3 regions of the Acidovorax sp. GW101-11A03 genome follow, and region 2 is predicted to be linked to each of the others. Evidence: predicted binding sites of a transcription regulator. Region 2 holds the regulator's gene; each other region holds the start of a gene.
The links. Region 2 encodes FNR, which switches genes on or off when oxygen is low (the NO sensors DNR and NnrR bind a similar motif). Its sites were predicted from a motif close to TTGATNNNNATCAA; they were not measured.
Positions count from the first base shown of each region.

Region 1 (5,422 bases), on a different contig from region 2:
CCCGAAGCAGGGCGACTTCACACTGACCTCACAAACTTCATAGCGCCCTCACAGCGCGCCACAACACTGCCCCCACAACATTCACTTGTGGAGGATCTTTTGCTCAAACACCCCTTGTTCACCAAACTGGCGGCGCTGGCCGCCATCACCGTGCTGCTGCTTTTTGGCCTCGGGCTGATCGAAGATGTGGTGCGCGACCGGCTGCGCTACCGCAGCATCACCGCACAAAGCGTGGCCGAGAGCCTGGCCGGGCCGCAGACGCTGATGGGCCCCATGATCCACAGCGCCTGCGTGGAGAGCTGGGAGGTGGAGACCGGCAAGGGCGATGAGCGCCGCATGGTGGAGCAGCGCCGCGAGTTCTTGCTCACGGCCATGCCCGAGCAGCTCAAGCTCAGCACCGGCGCCGCCATGGAAGAGCGGGCGCGCGGCCTGCACAAGGTGAACACCTACAACCTCAAGGCCCACGTGACGGCGCAATGGGGGCCGCTGACCAGTCTGCTGCCACAAACCACCATGAAGAATTCGCGCATGGTGTGTGGTGCCCCCGTGGTGATGATGGCGGTGGGCGATGCGCGCGGCATTCGCACCGCGCAGCTCACGCTGGGCAACCAGGCAATGGCCCTCAAGCCCGGCACCTTCCACCCTACGTACAGCCGGGGCCTGCACGCGATGCTGCCGGAGTCTGTGCGTGGCAAGGCCGACGGCCTGACAGCCACGCTGGACCTGGAACTGGTGGGCACCGAGCGCCTGGGCATTGTCCCGCTGGGCGGCAACACCGAGGTGCTGATGACCAGCAGCTGGCCGCACCCTTCGTTTGCCGGGCGCTTTCTGCCGTCGGAGCGTGAGGTCAAGAAGACCGGCTTCTCGGCCCAGTGGCGCCTGTCGTCGCTGGCCACCACGGCGCAGGCCGACGTAGCCAGCGGCAAACGCGTGTGCCTGGCAGGCGCAGAGGACGGCATCGGCCATGCACCAGGCAGCAGCCCGGGCGACTGCGCCGACAGCTTCAGCGTGGCCTTCATCGACCCGGTGAATCCCTATTCCCTTTCGGACCGCGCCACCAAGTACGGCGTGTTGTTCATTGCCCTCACCTTCGTGGCCGTGGGCCTGTTCGAGCTGATGAAAAAGCTGCGCGTGCACCCGGTGCAGTACCTGCTGGTGGGCAGCGCGCTGTGCAGCTTCTTCCTGCTGCTGGTGAGCCTGTCGGAGCACCTGCCGTTTGGCATTTCGTACGCGGTGGCCGCCACGGCCTGTGTGCTGCTGCTGGCCTATTACGCCAGCCACATGCTGGGCAGCCTGGCGCGGGGCATTCCGCTGGGGGCGGGCATTGCACTGCTGTATGGCCTGCTGTATGTGCTGCTGCAGCTGGAGCAGACGGCGCTGGTGGTGGGCGCGATTGCACTCTTCCTGGTGCTGGCGGCGGTGATGGTGCTGACGCGCAAGGTGAACTGGTATGGGCTGTCGCAGAGCGGCGGCACGCCGGGCCGCCCCATGCCGCCCAAGCCACCGTCCACACCACCCACCTCGCCCATGCCACCCACACCAGCCGCGCCCACCGTACCGACCCGCCCTGTCACCCCAAGCGCGGAGGCCGCATGACACCCGGAGCCCTGGGCCCGCAGCCCGGCATCCCACCAGCCCTTCGCACCTGGGCCGCACACCTGGCCCAGGGCCCAGGGGGCGCAGGCCCCCTCACCCCGGCGGCATTGGCGACGACGCTGACGGCGGCCGAGGCCGCCCGCGTGCAGCGCCACCGCGACCAGCTGATGAGCGCGCTGCGCGCCCGGGACCGGGTGGCGCTGGTCAGCGCCAAGCAGCAGGTGCTGGAGGCAGCCTTCTGCCCCCACGAAGTGCCGGGCACGGCCGGTGTGGCCACTGCGCCGTCACCCGCCCTGCGCCGCGCGCTGCGCGATCTGTCGTGGCGCATGGCAGCGCTGCTGCTGCCACGCAGCCCCGGATGTTGAGAGACCGAAGGTCTTTGGCCCGCGCCCGCGTGGCAGAGCCCGGCATGCCCGCCTGGACATGCCGGGCTTTTACATGCATCGCAACCTCAAAAACAATCATCAAAAAGAGGTTTTCCGCTCATCCATCAGGCGGAAATAGCTATCAATAAATGAGCAAACTATTCCTCTACACCACCACCGTGCGGCTGCGGCCCTCGCGTTTGGCGGTGTACAGCGCGGAATCGAGCAGGCGCAGGGTCACGTCGAGCGGGCGCAACGGGTCAAACAGCGTCAGCCCCATGCTGACCGACAGCTGCTGCGGGGGCTCGATGCCGGGCAGGGGCTGCTGGGCGAGCGCAGCATGCACACGCTGCGCCACGGCCTGGGCTTGCTCCACCCCGGTGGCGGGCAGCAGGGCCAGAAACTCCTCGCCGCCCCACCGCCCCACCACATCGGCGGCCCGGAACACACTGCGGCACAGGTCGGCAAACAGCTGCAGCGCCTGGTCCCCCACATGGTGGCCATGCACGTCGTTGATGCGCTTGAAGTGGTCCAGGTCCATCATCAACAGGCAGGCGGGTTCATTGCCCCGCTGCAGCAGGGCCTGCTCCTGCCGCAGGCGTTCGGTGAAGGACCGTCGGTTGGCCAGCCCGGTCAGCACATCGGTGTGGGCCAGCACAGCCATCTGCTGGCGGGCGGCGTCCAGCTCGGCCAGCATCTGGCCCTGGCGGTCGTTGGCGCGGTGCAGTTCCAGCAGCCGGACCACTTGGCGCGCCAGGGCGCTGAGCAGCTCCTGCGCACGCGGCGACAGCTCGCGCGGCCGGTGGTCCAGCACGCACAGGGTGCCCAGCGCGTAGCCATCGGGCGTGATCAGGGGGGCGCCCGCATAAAAGCGCAGCGGGTGTTTCTGGGTGACGATGCCGTAGTGCGCAAACCGCACGTCCTGGGCCAGGTCGGGCACGATGAACACGTTCGGCTGCCGGAGGGCGTAGCGGCACACGGACTGGTCGAGCGGCGTCTCCCGATTGGGCAACCCTTGCGCCGACTTGAACCACTGGCGGTCGCGGTCCACAAAACTCACCAGGGCCACGGGCGCCTCGCACACATGGCCCGCAATGTCGGCCAGCTCGTCGTAGGCGGGCTCCATGGGGGTGTCGAGAATCCCGTAGCGCTGCAGGGCCTGCAGGCGCTCGGTGTCATCGACCAGGGCTTCGAGGGAAGAGGTTGCGGCCATGGAGCACGGCGGCCATGCCGCCCACACTTGCCTAAAGAAAAGGCAGCATGCCACACAAGCGGGGCCCGCGCACGGGTAAAAGCACGCTTGCGGCCGCGCAACGCACATCCTTCATTCGCACAGTCGCGCTGCGCGAAGCTCCCCGCAAGCCGGCGATTTCAGGCCACTGCGGCCTGCCGCGCGCTGTTGGTGCCGTCCGCCACGGGCCCCTCGCCCGAGTCCGCGTCCGAGCAGGTGGCGCCGCCGCAGCCATGGATCAGCTCTCCCGGCAGCGCCTGCGGTGCGTGCACCACGCCGGTGGCGGGGTCAAACCCCACACGGCGCAGGTGCAGGGCCAGCGCCGCGTCCATGCTCTGCGCATGCTGGGGGAACCACAGGGCCAGCTCGCTGGCCATCACGCGCAGCACCTGCAGGTCGCCCTGCGCGGCCCGCGCGGCGCCTTCGCGCATCACCTGCAGCACCACGCGGTGCTGCATGCTGTGGCAGTTGCCCGAAGCAAACCGGGTGGAGGCCATCCAGGCGTCTTCCTGGCCAAAGTGCTGCTCGGTGTGCTCCACCAGCGCCTGCCAGGCCGGCTGCAGTTGCGCGTCGTCCGCCTGCGCCACAACCGCCAGCAGATCGACGAACTCCCGGTGGGTGTCGTCCATCAGGGGCAGGTCCAGGTTCAGCGCGTCCGACCATTCGAGTTGGGCCATGGGTATCAATCCCTCTGCCGTCCGGCAGCAAAACAATGGGAACAATGGAAAGCCCAGCTTAGAAGCCGCCCTGGCACCGCGTATTGATGCAGGTCAGGCAAATCCCGCCTGCACACGCAAAAAGCCCCGCAACAGCGGGGCGTTGTGCAAAAACTGCGCGGGGGCAGTGATCAGCCCTTGCCGTACATGCGCTTGATGTCGTCCACGCAGGCCGACTTGGCGTTGCCCGACAGCGCGTCACAGCGCTCCTTGGCCGCCTGGTAGTTGGCGTCGTTCTTTTCTGCGTTGGCTTCCTTGCGGGCCTCCGCCACATCGGCCGCCTTATCGGCCGCCTTATCGGCCGGATTGTCTGCGGGCTTGGCCTGCACAGCAGCCACCTTGGCGTCGGCCTTGGCCTTCACGCGGGCGGCCTTGGCGTCTTTTTCGCAGACGTCCTTTTCATTGCCCTTGAGGTCGTCGCATTTTTCCTTGGCGACTTCGTAGGCAGCGTCAGCGCGCGCTTCGGCTACCTTTTGCGTGTTTCTAGGGCTGGGTTTGTACTGGGCTTCCAGTTCGGCCTGGGCCACTTTTTCCTTGCCCTTGGCTTCCTTCTGGCAGATGTCCTTGGCGTTGGCGGTCAGGGCATCGCATTTTTCCTTGTCGGCCTTGTAGGTCGCTTCAATGCTGTCCTTGGCGGCCCTGTGCTCGGCCGGTGTCATGGCAAAGGCGGATGTCGCCACCAGACCGGCGGCCACGGCCGCGATCAGCGCGCGTGCGGATGGGATTTGCATGGGGTTCTCCTCGGCATCGGGGGTAGACAGTGCAGTGCGCGTGCAGCAGGGCATGCCTGCTGCTGCGGCGGCGATGGGCGGGCCGCACAACCCGGGCTGTGCAGCCCCCGCCCGTCAATCGTTGAAGCGGAAGTCCGGGTGGCGTTCCTGCCATTCCTTGAGCTGCTTTTCGGCCGCTTCGCGGGCCAGACCCTGGCGCTCCTGCAGCTTGCCCAGGAACTGCTCACGCTTGCCGTCGATGACATCCAGGTCGTCGTTGGTGAGCTTGCCCCACTGCTCGATCAGCTTGCCCTTGAACTGCTTCCAATTGCCCTTGATGGTGTCTTCATTCATGGTTGCATCCTTCAAAAACCTCGCCCTGGCCATCCACCCGGAATGCGTGGAAACACTGCGTGGGGCGATGGGTTCACTGTAAAAACGAATCAGTCAGCGGGCCGTAGTCCATGCCAAGCGGTGTGCGTGGGCCCAGGCCTACGGGGTTGACGGACGGGGCCGACGGGCGCCGCACAGAGCCCCAGAACACGTGGTGGCGGGGCTGCGTCTGCGCACAAAGTGTTGCAATCGCCCATCATCTGCAAGGGTGACGGACTGCCTCCTCCTGAGGGCCGTTTCCCCTGGTAACACTTGCACCACCGAGCAACGCGCCTGGTGTGATTTAGTCACGGCTGCGCACTTTGGACCGCGCAAGACTCCACACAGGCATTCATGAAAAATACGCACGAGGGACCTCTGGCCACGCAGGGCGCAGAGGCAGTAGAGGAAAAACCCGTCTCCACCGAGCAA
Region 1 is NZ_JBWKZU010000005.1:16,199-21,620, forward strand. Features, by position in the region: gene creD (cell envelope integrity protein CreD) at 100-1,596, shown strand; gene AC07Z7_RS03855 (hypothetical protein) at 1,593-1,961, shown strand; gene AC07Z7_RS03860 (sensor domain-containing diguanylate cyclase) at 2,128-3,174, opposite strand; gene AC07Z7_RS03865 (hemerythrin domain-containing protein) at 3,333-3,869, opposite strand; gene AC07Z7_RS03870 (hypothetical protein) at 4,040-4,633, opposite strand; gene AC07Z7_RS03875 (CsbD family protein) at 4,754-4,972, opposite strand; gene AC07Z7_RS03880 (DUF1800 domain-containing protein) at 5,345-5,422, shown strand, end outside.
Region 1: the regulator FNR is predicted to act here: its motif matches at 3,953-3,966, upstream of AC07Z7_RS03865 (hemerythrin domain-containing protein).

Region 2 (5,422 bases):
TTGCCCGCCATGTCGGCTGCAGGCATGCCCACCAGGCGCTCGGCGGCGGTATTGGCATGCAGGATGAGGTGGTGCGTCTCATCGACCAGCCAGACGGCTTCCTGCAGCCCATCCAGCCAGCCATGCGATTGCAAATCGGTCACGTACCCGCCTCTTCAGGGCCGGGGCTGACCGCTCGCTCAAAAAAGTAACAGATGCGCTGCCGGGGCGACAGGTAGTCCAGCGCATCGCGCGGCAGCTGTGCCGGTTTGAGGCTGCGGCGTATGCCCAGCTCGGGAACAGTTTCCAGGTCCAGGATGGGCGCCTCATCCTTGGGCACCCTGGAGTCGTGGACGATGACCTTGGGCCGCAACGGGCGCGAAGAATTCACCGAGGCCACAATCGCATAACGGTCATTGACCAGTTGGACGATGGAGCCCGGCGGATACACCCCCATCATGCGGATGAAAGCGCCGAGCACCACGGAATCGAACTTCGCCTTGAGCTGTGCAAAGATGACCGAGAGCGCCTCATGGGGCGTGAGGGCATCCACACCAACAGTAGGGTTGCACATGCGGTCGTACCGGTTGACAAGCGCCAGCACCTGGCTCGTCCGCCCCAGGTCCACCCCGGTGAGCCGCTGCGGAAACCCGCTGCCATCGGCCATTTCATGGTGCCGGGCCACCGCCTGCACCACAGCCTCAGGAAACCCCATGCGCTTGGCCATCGCCACGGATTCCGCCACATGGGTTTCATACCGCGACCGCTCCATCAGGGGCATGGACGGCGTGGGCTGCCGCAGGTTCGGCGGCAGCTTGAGCTTGCCCAGGTCGTGAATCAGCGCCGCCACTCCCAGGCCCTGCAGCTCTTCGCTTTTCATACCCAAGGCACGGCCCAGCAACAGCGAAATAACCATTACGTTGATAGGGTGCAAGGCGTTGCGTTCGCCCACGCCTTCCGACAACAGCCGGATGACAGAGTCACCGTTTTCGAGCAGCTCGGAAACACACCCGGACACCAGCGCCACGCCTTTGTCTCGCGCCAGGTCGGGGTGTTCTGACACGGCCCGCTCCAGTGCCTGGTACTGCCGGGTGGCCTCGGCGAATCGCTGGTTGCAGGCGGCCAGAGCCTTGTTCTGTGCCTCCAGCAACTGGCGCCGCCGCAGGGCTTCGGTGTCCACCGCTGCGGGAACCCCTGGTGCCTCCAGGCCATTGGCGGGGGGCGCCACCATTTCGGGCACGCTCCAGGCGGCAGGCACCAGCTCCTTGAGCGCCGGGTCACTTTTCTTGGGCAGGTAACGCACCTCGGTCAACCCCAGCCCTCGCAAGGTGGCGATCTGTTCGGCCGACGCCACCCGGAAACTGCTGGTCGGGAATGGATGATGCATCCAGCCCACATCAAGCTGGATGTACATGCCGACCCGCAGTTGGCTGATGTCGATGAGGATGGAAGAGTTCACTTCAGGCGCACGCGAAACATGGAGACATCAATGCCACCAATAGTTACGCAGATTATCACCAGTTACTGAGGCTTGTCTAAGAAGCACAACCCCATCGCGGCGATACGGCAACACTTGGGCAACACTTGCCCCACAAGTGCCTAGCCCGTGGCAACTAGCCCAAAAATGGGGGCCTGCGGCGAAGTGTCTTGGGATCGGCCTGCCTTCGAAGGGCCCGATACGCCCCGCCTCGGGCAGCGCCTGGCTTCAGCGGCACCAGAGTGAAGGCTTGTAGATCAGGTCCATCCAGAGTGCCCAGGCTGCCACCGCACAGAGCAGCCCCCCCGCGATCCGGGTGCCCCACTCCGCACGCACCTGATTCAGGCGGCTTCGAAGTCGGCTCCACACCCAGGGGCCACCCAGCAGCCACACCCCGCTACCCACGGCAAACAACACCATGGTCAGCGCCCCTTCCAAGGCTCCGCCACTCAGAGCGGCGACCAGCAGGGCCGAGTACAACAATCCACAGGGCATCAAGGCCCACAGGGCACCTGCCACCAGCACGCCACCGGGCGCCCCCACCAGCGGCCGGACGCGCCCCCACACCGCCCGCCCGGCCCGCTCCACCCAGGCAGGCTGGCGCGACTGCACCATCATCATCAGGCCCCAGGCCATGACAGCCACATGCATCAGGGTCCACACCGGGCGCAGGGCCGTGGTCTGCTGGGTAAGCCACGCCAGGCTGTCCATGGCCAGGGCGGCCAGGGCGCCTGCTGCCGCGTAGCCCGCCAGCCGCCCCCCATGAAACGCCAGGGTGCGCAAAACCACCCCACCCTGCGGCACCCATTGCACAACCTGCACCGCAGCGCCTTCTTGCGCCGGACTGTCCGCCCCCTCTGAGGCCGCAGCCCGCCCTACCAGGGCACCACAGGGCGCAGCACACATGACCAAGCAATGGGACCCGCCTGCGAGTCCCATGAGCAAAGCCGTCCAGGCAACGGTTGCGAGCATAGGCCTCAGATGATGCGCGAAAACCGGGCGCGATTACGGTCTGCCTGCAGATAACGGTCAAAGACCATGGCAATGCCCCGCACAAAAAACCATCCCATGGCCGTCACTTCGATCCCCTCGGGTCCTACCCGCACCAGCCCCTGTTCGGCCATGTCTTCGAGCTGGGCAATCTCCGCCGCAAAGTACTGCCGCACATCGATCAACCAGGCCTGCTCCATGGATTCATAGAGCAACTCGCCCTGGCACATCAGGGCCATGATGGCGGCGCGGCGCACAAGATCGTCGCGCGTGAGGGCCAGGCCACGCACCACCGGCAGGCGCCCCTGGTCGAGAAAGTCGTAATACTCTTCCAGCGTCTTGGAGTTCTGGCTGTAGGTCGCACCCACGCGGCCGATGGCCGATACGCCCAGTCCGATCAGATCGCAGTCGGGCTGTGTGCTGTAGCCCTGGAAGTTGCGATGCAACCGCCCTTGGCGTTTGGCCACAGCCAAGGCATCCGAGGGCAGCGCAAAGTGGTCCATGCCCACATAGACATAACCCGCGTCCATGAACGCATCGAGCGAGCGCGACAGCATGGACAGCTTGCTCGACGCCGTGGGCAACTCGGCCGACACAATGCGGCGCTGGGGCTTGAAACGTTCGGGCAGGTGTGCGTAGGCATACAGCGCAATGCGGTCAGGCCGCAGCTGCGCGACCTGCACCAAGGTACGGTCGAACGACTCGGGGGTCTGGCGCGGCAGGCCATAGATCAGGTCCACGTTCACCGAGTCAAAACCCAGCGCGCGCGCTGACTCCACCAGTGCGAACACCTGTTCGGCAGGCTGGACGCGGTGCACGGCCTTCTGTACCTCCGCATCAAAATCCTGCACACCGAAACTGAGCCGGTTGAAGCCCAGCTCAGCCAGCAGCGCCAGCCTGTCGGCGTTCACGGTGCGGGGGTCCACCTCGATGGAGTACTCACCGCCCGGCGCCAAGGTGAAGCTGCGCTTGAGCATGGCCATGAGTTCACGCAAACCCGCATCCGACAGAAACGTGGGCGTCCCCCCACCCAGGTGCAGCTGGCTCACCACCTGGCCCACGCCGCAGTGTGCGGTGTGCAGATCGATCTCGCGGCTCAGGTAGCGCAGATAGACTTCTGCGCGGTCATGGTGCTTGGTGATGATCTTGTTGCAGGCGCAGTAGTAGCACAGCGACTCGCAGAACGGAATGTGCACATACAAGGACAAGGGCAAGGCCTTGGCCACCGAGCCTGTCCGGCGCTGCTCCAGTGCCAGGATATAGTCTTCCTGCCCGAACGCTTCGACAAACCGGTCGGCTGTCGGATAGGAGGTGTAGCGGGGCCCCGGCACGTCAAAACGGCGCAGGAGATCGGGCGAAACAGCGGTCATGGGGGAATATCCTTGCGTACACCCTGACTGTGCCGTACCCTCTCGGCGATGTCCTTGACCTGCATCAAGTGAACGACCAGGCCGACGGGCGACAATTTGACAAATGTCAGTCGCTCCGGCGCCCCCCCGAAGGCCTTCCAGCTTTTTCGTATCGGGCGCGATGTACTTGACACCCAACCTCTAGCTCACGTGCCTATGAACCCGCTCACCATCAAAGTCGCCTGCTCCAACTGCAACCTGCGCGAGCTGTGCATGCCCGTGGGCCTGAACGAAGAGCAACTGCAGCGCATCGATGAAGTCGTTGCCGTTCGCCGCAAGGTCAAGCGGGGGGGCACGCTGTTCCGCAATGGCGAGTCCTTCACGTCGCTTTACGCCATCCGCACGGGTTTCTTCAAAACCTGCGTGGCTACCGAAGACGGCCGCGACCAGGTCACCGGTTTTCAGATGGCGGGCGAGATCATTGGCCTCGATGGCATCGTGAACGACCACCACACCTGTGACGCGGTGGCCCTGGAAGATGCCGAGGTCTGCGTGATGCCCTTCGACCGCATCGAGGAACTCTCGCGCGAGGTCACGGCCCTGCAGCACCATGTGCACAAAATCATGAGCCGCGAGATCGTGCGCGAACACGGCGTGATGCTGCTGCTGGGCAGCATGCGCGCCGAAGAGCGCCTAGCGGCTTTTTTGCTGAACCTGGTGCAACGGCTGCATGCACGCGGCTTCTCGCAGTCCGAACTGGTGCTGCGCATGACCCGCGAAGAAATCGGCAGCTACCTGGGCCTGAAACTCGAAACCGTGAGCCGGACCTTCTCCAAATTTGTGGAAGAAGGCATCGTGGAAGTCAAGCAGCGCCATGTCCGCATCCTGGACACGGATGCCCTCAAGCGCATTGTGAACAGCCAGCAAGCCTGCCACTGATCTGGCCGCCGTCCCGGTTGGCCTTCACCGGCTGGCCAGTAACGCCCTCCTCCTTGCTCAGGAGCAGGACGATGTCTTGCGGCAGTCGTCTGGCCGCTCACCCTCGGGGACCGGGCAGCGGTTCAACTCAAAGGGTGACATGGCAAGCAGCGTGGTCAACGCACTGCTTGCCATGGTGATGATCCAGAACGCAAAAAAAGCCAGCGTATAGACGCCCTGCCGCGACAGCGCCAGCGGTTGCCCGAACCAGTGCAGATCCTGGGGGTCCACCATGGCAAAAACCAGCATCTCCAGCACCCCCGCCATCAAGAAGGCGGGCCATGCAATCCACATCAGGCGTTGCGTCCACATATCGTCGTTCCTGTCTCCTGGGGGCTCAGTGGCGGCACGGTGGCATCACTGGTGAGCCACATGCTTGTGTATTTCAACGCGGCTGATCCTGCACGGGGGTGGCCGCATGGTTGCGTCCCTTCATGGCAGGTGCCAGGCTCTTCTCGGGGGCTTCCAGCGTCTTGTTGATCTCGATCCCCTTGCGGTAGTAATCCTCTGCCACCACTGGGTCTGGACGGGACAGCGCCAGCCACAAGGTCACAAAACCGGCAACGATCACAATGACCGGGCCGGCAATCACCAGCCAGACATGGCCGAATTTCCACCAGGGTGCTGCCGCAACAGGGGCAATGGCTGG
Region 2 is NZ_JBWKZU010000011.1:74,678-80,099, forward strand. Features, by position in the region: gene AC07Z7_RS07275 (putative bifunctional diguanylate cyclase/phosphodiesterase) at 1-143, opposite strand, end outside; gene AC07Z7_RS07280 (cyclic di-GMP phosphodiesterase) at 140-1,438, opposite strand; gene AC07Z7_RS07285 (sulfite exporter TauE/SafE family protein) at 1,685-2,428, opposite strand; gene hemN (oxygen-independent coproporphyrinogen III oxidase) at 2,434-3,816, opposite strand; gene fnr (fumarate/nitrate reduction transcriptional regulator Fnr) at 4,012-4,734, shown strand; gene AC07Z7_RS07300 (hypothetical protein) at 4,792-5,085, opposite strand; gene AC07Z7_RS07305 (FixH family protein) at 5,159-5,422, opposite strand, start outside.

Region 3 (5,422 bases), on a different contig from region 2:
GGCCGGTCCAGTACTGGGGGTTGCCGCCTTCCTCGGGGGTGCGGGTGTCGCACACGCCGGGCAGGATGGCTTCGATGCGGCGCGAGAGCATGTGGCAGCGGGCGCGGGCCAGGGAGCTGTCGAGTGTCAGGTCCCAGCCGTTGAGCTCGATGGTGCCCGCCACGCGCAGGAAGTTGCCCAGGCGGCTCATGGCGATCTTCTTGCCGTCGTCGATGGTGGAGACCATGGGCGCGCCCTCGGGCTTGAGCAGCGGGAAGGTCGCGCTGTAGCCCTTGCCGGGGTAGATGGGCAGATCCACGCCCACGCTGCGCAGCAGCGGCGCGCTGTAGGAACCGCAGGCCACCACGACGGCATCGGCCTTCAATATAAAGTCTTTTTTGCCTCCACCGCCCGGCTGGTGTGCCATGACAGCTACAGAATCAATAGCATTGCCGATCTTGTTCAGGCGCAGCACATCGTGGCCGTACAGGAACTGCGCGCCCCGTGCCGCGCAGCGGCGCGCCAGCTCTTGCGTGAAGACACGCGCATCGCCGCTTTCGTCGGTGCTGGTGTAGGTGCCGCCAGTGATCTTGTCGCCGTAGGCCTTGAAGGCGGGCTCGATCTTGAGCAGCTCGTCGCGGCTCACCAGGCGGCGCTGCACGCCATGCTTGCGCATCAGCTCCACGGCGTGGCCTGCGGCGTCGAACGACTTCTGGTCGGTGTAGAAGTGGGCAATGCCGCGTTCGAGCCGGTTGTATTCAATTCCGGTGGTGCTCACCAGGTCCTTCAGCGCCGCATGGCTGTAGGCGCCCAGCGCCACGATCTGGGCCACATTGCGCTCGAACGCCGCGTCGTTGCACTGCGCGAGGAACTGCAGGCCCCAGCGCCATTGCTGCCAGTCCATCTGCGGGCGAAACAGCAGCGGCGCCTCCTTGTCGAACATCCACTTGAGCGCCTTGAGCGGCGCCTCGCGGTTGGCCCAGGGCTCGCAGTAGCTCACCGAGATCTGCGCCGCGTTGGCAAAGCTGGTTTCGAGCGCCGCATCGGGCTGGCGGTCGATCACGATGACTTCGTGACCGCGTTCCAGCAGGTGCCAGGCCGTGCTGATGCCGATGATGCCGGCGCCGAGAACAATGGTTTTCATATGCGGAATGCCTTGTGAGCCTTTGCGTGCCACACGCCCCAGTGCGGGACACGATGGGGCGCAGTGTGCGCGACATTGCATTCAACTAAAAGCAAAATTAAACTTACTCCAAAAACATCAGAGTGCCTAATAAAGTGCGCACTCTGGCACCGCCTTGTTGGAGACCCATGCCATGAGCACCTACGACCCCGCCGCCCTGGAATGCCTTGCCGCCATCGTTGAAGAGGGTGGCTTCGAGCGCGCTGCGCAGCGCCTCAACGTCACGCAGTCGGCCGTGTCGCAGCGCCTGCGCGCGCTCGAAGCGCAGGTGGGCTCGGTGCTCATCGTGCGCAGCCGGCCATTGCGGCCCACGTCGGCGGGGCAACTCTTGCTCAAGCACACGAAGCAGATGCGCCTCTTGCGCGCCGACCTGGAGCGCGATCTGCAGGAGCTGGCGCCCAGCGCGCCTGGCGGTACGCGCGAGGACGAGCGCATCTCGATTGCCATCAACGCAGACAGCATCGCGACCTGGGCCATGGGCGCGCTGCACGACCTGGTGCGCGAACGTCTGCCGCTCGAAATCATCGTGGACGACCAGGACTTCACGCAGGAATGGTTGCGTTCGGGCCAGGTGCTGGGCTGCGTGACCACGCTCAAGCAGGCGCTGCGCGGCTGCAAGATGGTGCCGCTCGGGGCCATGCACTACGTGGCCGTGGCCTCGGCCAGCTATGCCGAGCAGCATCTGCCGCAAGGGCTCACGCCGCACAACTTCCGCGACGTGTCGTTCCTGTCGTTCAACCGCAAGGACGACATGGCGGCCGAGTTTGTGGCGCGCGCCTTCGGGCTCAAGCGCGTGGCGCTCAACCACCTGTTCGTGCCCGGCTCCGAGGCCCAGATGCGTGCCGTGGCCGCAGGCTGGGCTGTGGGCGTGGTGCCCGAGCTGCTCGCGCGGGGCGCGATTACCGACGGCAGCATGGTGGACCTGGCGCCCGGTCGGTCCCTGCCCATCCAGCTCTACTGGCATTGCTGGAACCTGGAGTCCGAACTGCTCGATGCGCTGTCGGCCGCGCTGACCGGTGCCGCCGCCCAGTCGCTCGTGTCCTGAACGCACCTGCGTGCACTCCCTCAGCGCACGGTGGAAGGCACACTTTATGCTGGTTAAAACGTGAACGGCGTAGTTGCATTGCAACTTAGTCATTTATTTTTTTACCGCAATGTATAAAATATAGGCCATGCAAACCCAGCCCCCCAAAGTCTCGTTCAAGGAGCAGATGCACCAGGCGCGCGAGGAGGCCATCCTCCAGTCGGCCTGCCGTCTGCTGGGCGAAAAGGCCTTTGACGCCATGACCATGGACGATGTCGCCAATGCCGTGGGCATTGCGAAGGCCAGCCTGTACAAGCACTTCTGCAGCAAGGAAGAGCTGTGCAGCGCCGCCATGGTGCAGATCCTGGGGCGTGTGCAGACCTACCTGGCAGGCCTGCCCGCTGAGATGCCGCCCCTGGACAAGCTGCGCGCCCTGGTGCGCTGGTCGCTGGAGCGCCTGCTGACCAACGAGATGCCACTGCTGCCCAGCCGCAACTCCACGCTGCGTGCGGTGCTGATGGCCAACAAGGACTACCTCAACGGCCTGGTGGGCGTGAGTGACCAGATCGGCGAATGGATCACCGAGGCCCAGGCCCAGGGCGGGATCAGCCCCAGCCTGCCGCCCATCGTGGTGCTGTACACCCTCTATGCCCGCGCCTGCGACCCGGTGGTGAGTTTTCTCAAGGAAAGCGGCCAGTATTCGGACGCGGAGATCGTGGACCTGGTGGTGCGTACCTGTTTTGACGGGTTGGCGGCGCGTTAAGCCATTCCCTGGGCTCACCTGACAAACAAGAAAGCCCGGCATGCCGGGCTTTCTTGTTTGTGGGGACAACCCCGGGGATCACTTGGGAAGGATCACCTTGTCCACCACGTGGATCACGCCATTGCTGGTGAACACATCGGCGGCCGTGATGTTGCTGGTGCGCATGTTCTGGTCAGTGATCACGAGGCTGGAGTTGATGGTGAACGTCTGGCCCTGCACGGTGGTGATGGCAGTATTCACGGGCACTTCGGCCTTGAGCACGCGTGCGGACACCACATGGTAGGTCAGCACCTTGGTCAGCAACGCGGTATTGGCCAGCAGCTCGGCCTTGCTCACGCCCAGTTCGGTCAACAGGGCGGCAAAGGCGGCATTGGTGGGGGCAAACACCGTGAACGGGCCGGTGCCCTGCAAGGTGGTCACCAGCCCTGCAGCCACCACGGCCTCGACCAGGATGCTGAAGTCCGGCAGGGCCGAAGCCGTGGCGACGATGTCCTTGTCGGCGGGTAGCAGCACCTTGTCCACCAGATGTACCACGCCGTTGCTGGCCTGGATGTCGGTGCTGGTGATGGTGCTCATGCGGTTGCGGCCGTCGGTGATCTTGAGGCCGTTGTTCGACTCGATCTTGAAGAAGCCGCCTGACACCGGTGTGATGGCCTTGCCCAGCGGCACATCGGCCCGCATTACCTTGCTGCCCAGCACGTGGTAGGTCAGCACGGCGGTCAATAGGGGCTTGTTGGCCAGCAGCGCTTCCTTGGTCACGCCCAGCTCGGTCAGCAGCGCCGCAAAGGCGGCGTTGGTGGGGGCAAACACGGTGAGCATGCCGGTGCTCAGGGTGTTGGCCAGCCCGGCAGCCGTGACGGCCTCGACCAGGATGCTCAGGTCGGGAGTGTTCTGCGCCAGTTCGACGATGTTGCGCTGGGGCTCGTCATCGCTGCCCCCACAGGCTTGCAACAGGGTGGTGCCCGCGCCCAGGGCGGCGGCCATCAGCACGGTGCGGCGGTTGAATGCGGTGTTCATGGGTCGCTCCTCTCGGTATCGATGGAAATGACACGCCAGGATGGGCGCGGAGCGAATTTATAACCAATCGGTGCAAAAGTAAACCAATCAGTTATTTGTGGACCGATTGGTATTGGATGGGCAAAAAAATGCCCTGCGCAGGCAGGGCGGATGCAGCGGGACGGGAGAGCTCCCGGCGAGGGAGCCCGGCCAGTCGCTCAGCGCACGATCAAAAGAGGCACCTTGCTGTGGGCCAGCACCTGGGTGGTGACCGAGCCCATCACCAGCGTGGCAATGGCGCCATGGCCATGCGAGCCCATGACCAGCAGATCGAACTTGCCGGTGTCGGCCACCTTGGCAATGGTTTCGCCCACGGTGCCCACCTTGACGCTGCGCTTGGCATCCACGCCATGGCGGCCGAGGAACTTGCAGACGGGCGCGAGGATTTTTTCGGCCTCTTCGGCGTGGTAGGCGTCCACCACTTCCTTGCCCAGGGCCGCGCGGGCGCGGGCGGGCAGCGGGGCCTGCACGGTCAGTACGGTGTAGGTGTGGGTGCCGCCCAGCAGTTCTTCGTGGGTGGCCAGGTAGGCCAGCATTTTCTTGGTGTAGGCGCTGCCATCGACAGCAAGCAGGATGTTCATGGTGTTCTCCGAGAAGGGATAAGGCAGACTACTCTGCGCAGGTGCCTGTTGTCTTGACCTGGGTCATGCTTTTTTGTCCGGCGCGTGGCGAATTCACAAGAACCGCGCGCTGGATCATACGGTGACCGTCCAGCAAGGCCGGAAGGTGGCCTGTTCCCCCTTGCGGGCATAGCCCAGCGGGTTGGCGACCACGCGGCACTTCCAGGCAGAACCATCACCGTGCGCGCCTTCCACGAGGTAGTCGCTGGGCGCGTGCAGGTGGCCATGCAGCCACAGCTGCGCATGGGGCAGCAGGTGGTCCAGAGCGTTGCAGAAGCCCGCCGTGCCGGGCACCAGGCCATAGCGGGGGTCGGCACTTTTCAGGCTGGGCGCAAAGTGGGTGACGGCCACCGTCGGCCCATCAAACGGCTGCTGCAGTGCGGCGGCCAGCCACTCCTGGCAGGCCAGGGCCTGCTCGCGCAGGGGTTCGGCCAGGAACGGCCCGCCATGCCGCGTGCCGCCGGTCTTGCGCAGGTAGAAGTTGGCGGCGCGGAAGGCTTTGTCGCGCAGCTTCAGCCGCCGGGCCAGGTCGGTGCTGCCCTCGTGGTCGGCCAGGGCGTCAAAGTCGCTCCAGAGCGTGGTGCCCACGAAGCGGACGCCCTGCAGCACCATGGTTTCGCGCTCCAGCCAGACGATGCCCAGGCGGTCGCAGGTCTGGCGCAGGCGCAGGTGGGCGGCGTCGAAGTCCTGTGCGTCGTATTCGTGGTTGCCGGGCACAAACAGCACGGGCGTGGGCCAGCCCGCGTGCTGGGGCAGCGGAGAAAAGCGCGCCAGGCCAAAGTCGTCGTCGGCCAACT
Region 3 is NZ_JBWKZU010000001.1:250,005-255,426, forward strand. Features, by position in the region: gene AC07Z7_RS01155 (D-amino acid dehydrogenase) at 1-1,123, opposite strand, end outside; gene AC07Z7_RS01160 (LysR family transcriptional regulator ArgP) at 1,296-2,207, shown strand; gene AC07Z7_RS01165 (TetR/AcrR family transcriptional regulator) at 2,335-2,949, shown strand; gene AC07Z7_RS01170 (fasciclin domain-containing protein) at 3,028-3,966, opposite strand; gene AC07Z7_RS01175 (universal stress protein) at 4,164-4,586, opposite strand; gene AC07Z7_RS01180 (metallophosphoesterase) at 4,701-5,422, opposite strand, start outside.
Region 3: the regulator FNR is predicted to act here: its motif matches at 4,640-4,653, upstream of AC07Z7_RS01175 (universal stress protein).